One region of the Sinorhizobium sp. RAC02 genome, then DNA from elsewhere that is predicted to be linked to it. Evidence: predicted binding sites of a transcription regulator. Region 1 holds the regulator's gene; the other holds the start of a gene.

The links. Region 1 encodes LexA, which represses DNA repair genes until DNA is damaged. Its sites were predicted from a motif close to TGTTCNNNNTGTGTTCNG; they were not measured.
Region 2: BSY16_RS02940 (ribonuclease T2 family protein) is a predicted target of LexA. The motif match lies at 1,074-1,091, and genes of this name have one in related genera.

What each region holds. Positions count from the first base shown of each region.
Region 1 is NZ_CP016450.1:1,273,741-1,275,941, reverse strand. It holds tRNA gene BSY16_RS06050 (tRNA-Lys) at 170-245, shown strand; gene lexA (transcriptional repressor LexA) at 546-1,268, shown strand; gene BSY16_RS06040 (ComEC/Rec2 family competence protein) at 1,369-2,201, opposite strand, start outside.
Region 2 is NZ_CP016450.1:625,636-627,836, forward strand. It holds gene BSY16_RS02935 (alpha/beta hydrolase) at 1-933, opposite strand, end outside; gene BSY16_RS02940 (ribonuclease T2 family protein) at 1,107-1,862, shown strand; gene BSY16_RS02945 (hypothetical protein) at 1,978-2,201, shown strand, end outside.

The sequences.
Region 1 (2,201 bases):
TTCATTTGCGCTTCCTAGTATCGGCCGAAGCCCTCTCCTGCCAATCACCTTTTGGAGAACGCGGCAAAATGCAGCAAAAGCTGTTTTTCATCGCATTTTCCGGGTTGACCCGGCAAATCCTCCTGCCTATGTTCCGCGCACTTCCGCGGGGCGTCTTCGCACCGCCTGGGAGCGTGTAGCTCAGCCGGTAGAGCAACTGACTTTTAATCAGTAGGTCCAGGGTTCGAATCCCTGCGCGCTCACCACTCGAACCCTTGACCCCCAGGCTTTTGCAGTATTTTCGAGCCTGCCGCATGGGGTGAAAAAAGTCCCAAGTAATCCCGCGAAGACCAAGGCTTCGACCGGCTCGCATTTCGCAAGAGATGCGCTAGGTTGTGGCGTCGCCTTCCGCGGCCGAGAACAAAGGGCAAGAAGCGCCGAAGGCGTTCAATTACTCAGCGCACTGCCTGTCATAACGCTTCTGTAGGTGCGGGCCTCTTGCAGAACACATATGGAACAGATAGTGTATGTTCTATATTTGTTTCGCGATTCTGGGGTGGACGGCGATGTTGACACGTAAGCAACAGGAACTTCTCTTGTTCATCCATGAACGGATGAAGGAATCCGGCATACCGCCGTCGTTCGATGAAATGAAGGATGCTCTGGATCTCGCCTCGAAATCGGGTATTCACCGGCTCATCACGGCGCTTGAAGAGCGTGGCTTCATCCGGCGATTGCCAAACCGCGCCCGCGCCCTAGAAGTGATCAAACTTCCGGAGGCCTATTCGCCCAGCCTTCAGCCGCGGCGCGGTTTCTCCCCATCGGTCATCGAAGGAAGCCTTGGCAAGCAGCCGGTGCCGGCCGCTCCGCCCCAGCGGACGTCGAGCCAGGCAGACATGCCCTCCTCCGTTTCCGTGCCGGTCATGGGACGCATCGCCGCGGGTGTGCCCATCTCGGCGATCCAGAACAATACCCATGAAATCACCGTGCCGGCCGAAATGATCGGTGGCGGGGAGCATTATGCGCTGGAGGTCAAGGGCGATTCGATGATCGAGGCCGGCATCCTCGACGGTGACACCGTCATCATTCGCAATGCGAACACTGCCAATCCCGGTGAAATCGTCGTGGCGCTGGTCGATGACGAGGAAGCGACGCTGAAGCGCTTCCGCCGCAAGGGCGCATCCATCGCGCTTGAGGCCGCCAATCCGGCCTATGAAACCCGTATTTTCGGACCGGACCGCGTCAAGATTCAGGGCAAGCTCGTCGGGCTTATTCGCCGCTACCATTAAAGCGTGTCGCGTAAACGCGTGCGGCGGTTTAGCAATAACGCCTGCAAAACATCGAGAAACCAAGGCTTGGGGAGTGAACTTGAGAGATCACGACGCGCTGTCATCCGCTCGCTTCATAGGTACCACTACGCCAATCATAGGTGCGGTGTCGTGACCAGGGGCGATGAAGCGTTTCAACAGCCGGGGTGAAAAGGGCGTCGGAGAGGGCAGAGTTTGCGGGATCGGCCGCCGGCTGGATTTCCAGGGCGCCGGTTTGCCTCAGATGGCGAACCGTGATGAGGCGTGCACCTGAACGGCAAGCTTCCAAACGGATTGCGACGGGCACGATGACGAGGTCTGCACCGTCGCAGGCCGTACCGAGGAAGGCGAGGTCCTCCAGCGCCACGATGCGCCAACCGCTGGGGGAAATGGCGGCACAGAAGGCTTTTGTCTCGCAGATGAAGCTGTCGTGAGTGCGGGCTGTATCGAATGCTGCGGCCATGGCCGCCTTGGCCTTCTGTCGGTCGGCTTCGCGGCGGGGTCGTTTCTGCCTGGCCGTAGTGGCAGGGTCCTCCTTCTCGATGTTGACTGTCAGGCCGCTCGTCTTGCGTAGCTCGGGTTTCAGCAGTGTTTCGAGGCGAAGGGCGCGCCGCCATTGCGCATAGATGAAATCCGGTGGCCGTGCGCGGTTGGTCGCTGCTTTCTCGCCACGCAGAATGGCGACCAGGCGGCCATCTTCCGACACGAGAATCTCCGGCCTTGTGCCTCCAGCGGGCCAGCAGGCGACAAGGATTCCGACGACGACGAGAAGCGTGCCGGCATGGCGCAGTCGGGTGCGCAGGAGGCAGACGAGGCCGCTGCCGATGCCGATGAGCAAGAAGGCGGTTGCAGGGATGCGGCCGGTGACGATCTCGCCCTTCCAGCCGGCTACCCATGTCGACAGCGTGATCATCC
Region 2 (2,201 bases), 650 kb from region 1:
TTCGCCTGCGACGCGCCGGCACCAGCCGGCAAAGGCTTCGATGGCGGGGTCGCGCAACACCGGGCTTTCGTTCAGCGTTTCGTGGCGCATGCCGGGATAGACGATCGTGGTTACGTCCTCAAGCCGCGATTTTTTCAGCCGCTCCGCAAAAGCCAGGGTTGCGCGCCCGAGATCGGTCGCGGGATCCTCGGCGCCGCCGACGAGGTGGATCGGCAGTCGCTTGGGGAGACGGGCGAGCCCGGCGGCGGAGGCATCGTAGAAGGTGACGGCGAAGATATCGATCCACATCGAGACATTGACGTCGAAGCCGCAGAGCGGATCGGCAATATAGGCATCGACTTCGGCGGGGTCGTGCGACAGCCAATCGAACGTCGTGCGTCGCCCGGTGATGGATTTGCCCCAGGTATCGAAGGTAAGGCGCGGTAGCACGCCGCTGGGAACGTCCGAGCCTTTCAGCATGCGCTCCGCCGCCAGCACGGTTTGCGCGAGGCGTCCCGCCAGTCCCGGTTCCAGGTTCGAGTTCCAGACGGCGAGCCCGTCGATAGCGCTCGGATGGGCCTCGGCGAAGGCGAGGGCAAACAACCCGCCCATAGAATGGCCGAAGAGCACGACGGGCAGACCCGAATGCCGGCTGACCGCATGGTCGCGCACCGTGCGCATGTCGGCGAGGACACGGCTCACGCCGTCGCGTGGGGCAAACTGCCCGAGGGGTGCATCCGGCGCTGTGGTGAAGCCATGGCCGCGATGGTCATGCGCATAGACGTGAAAACCTTGCGATGCCATTTGCGCGGCAAAACGGGCGTACCGTGCGCTGTGCTCGGCAAGGCCATGGCTGATGAGGAGGATGCCGCGTGCCTCGCCGCGGGCGGCTTCGTGTCGCAGCGCAAGCGTCGCCCCGCTCGGGCTTTTGAGCGTTTCGGCCTCTGAAAACACGGCTGTTCCTCCCGTTTCCAAAAGGTCAACGCGATTTGCCGTGCAAAGACAATGGGATGCGACGTGTATTTTTTGTGCGCCTCCCGTTTTTCGCGATTTTTCAGATTCCTGGTTGCATTTTCCTGATTTTTGGTTGCATATGATCTTGTTTTGTTCTCGTGCGGAGGCTGGTCATGAAGACGAATGCTGCACTGACTTTCAACACCGTTTTGTTCCTTTGCGTCATGTGTCTCTCCTGCCTCGTCGGAGGAGTTGGCCTTGCCGTCGCCCAGTCTGCGCCCGCTGGTGGCGGCCAACGGGAAGTCCTCGCCGTCAGTTGGCTGCCCGGCTATTGCGCGGCGCGACCGAAGAGCCGCGGCTGTGCGGATTTTTCGGCGACCTCGCCGGCTGCCCGGCAGCTTTCGCTGCTCAGCCGCTTCCAGGTGCGCAAGAGCTATTGCGGTATCGAAGCCGACCTCAAGCAAAAGGCGCGAAAGGGCAAATGGACGGATCTGCCGGAGATCGTGCTCGCGTCAGGCACCAAAGAGCGCCTGCTCGCGGCCATGCCTGCCGCACGCCTTGGCCTCGACCGTCAGCAATGGCTGAGGAGCGGCAGCTGCGTCGCCGCCTCGGCAGAGGTGTATTACAGCCGTTCGCTGGACCTCATGGATCAACTGAATGCCTCTCCGGTGCGGGCGCTGTTTACGCAAAAGGCCGGCGGAACCCTGTCGCTTACGGACGTCCGCGCCGCTTTCGACCAGGCCTTTGGCCGAGGCGCCGGCGAACGGGTGCGGCTCAGCTGCCGCAAGGCTGGCGACAAGACCCTCATTGTCGGCCTGACGATCGGCCTTGCAGCGGGCGAGGGTAAGCTTGAGAACTTGATCGATGGTTCATCGCCAACGAAGTCGCGCTGCACCGAGGGGGACCTGGGCATGGGGCAGGCCGGCTAGCCTTGCCCGGGTCTGGGTCTCTGCGAAGGCGTCGTTGCATCAGGCAACGGCGGGAGGACGCGGAGCTGGCAACGCAATTTTAAGCGGACCCACCCTATCGTCCGGATCGCAAGAGATGCGGGGCAAGGCGATGGCGGAGAGTGTTTCCGAAGCGGAAATTGGGGCCGGCACGCTGGATGCCGCCTCCGCGATGCGATCCTTCGGTGTCGTCTTTGCTACCAGCCTTCTGATCGTGCTCATGGATTTTGCGGACGGCAGCCTCTTCAATGTCGATGTCGATGACCGGCTTCGCGAATTGCAGATCCGGTTCCTGCTGTCGGAAAAAGGGAGTTGGTACGA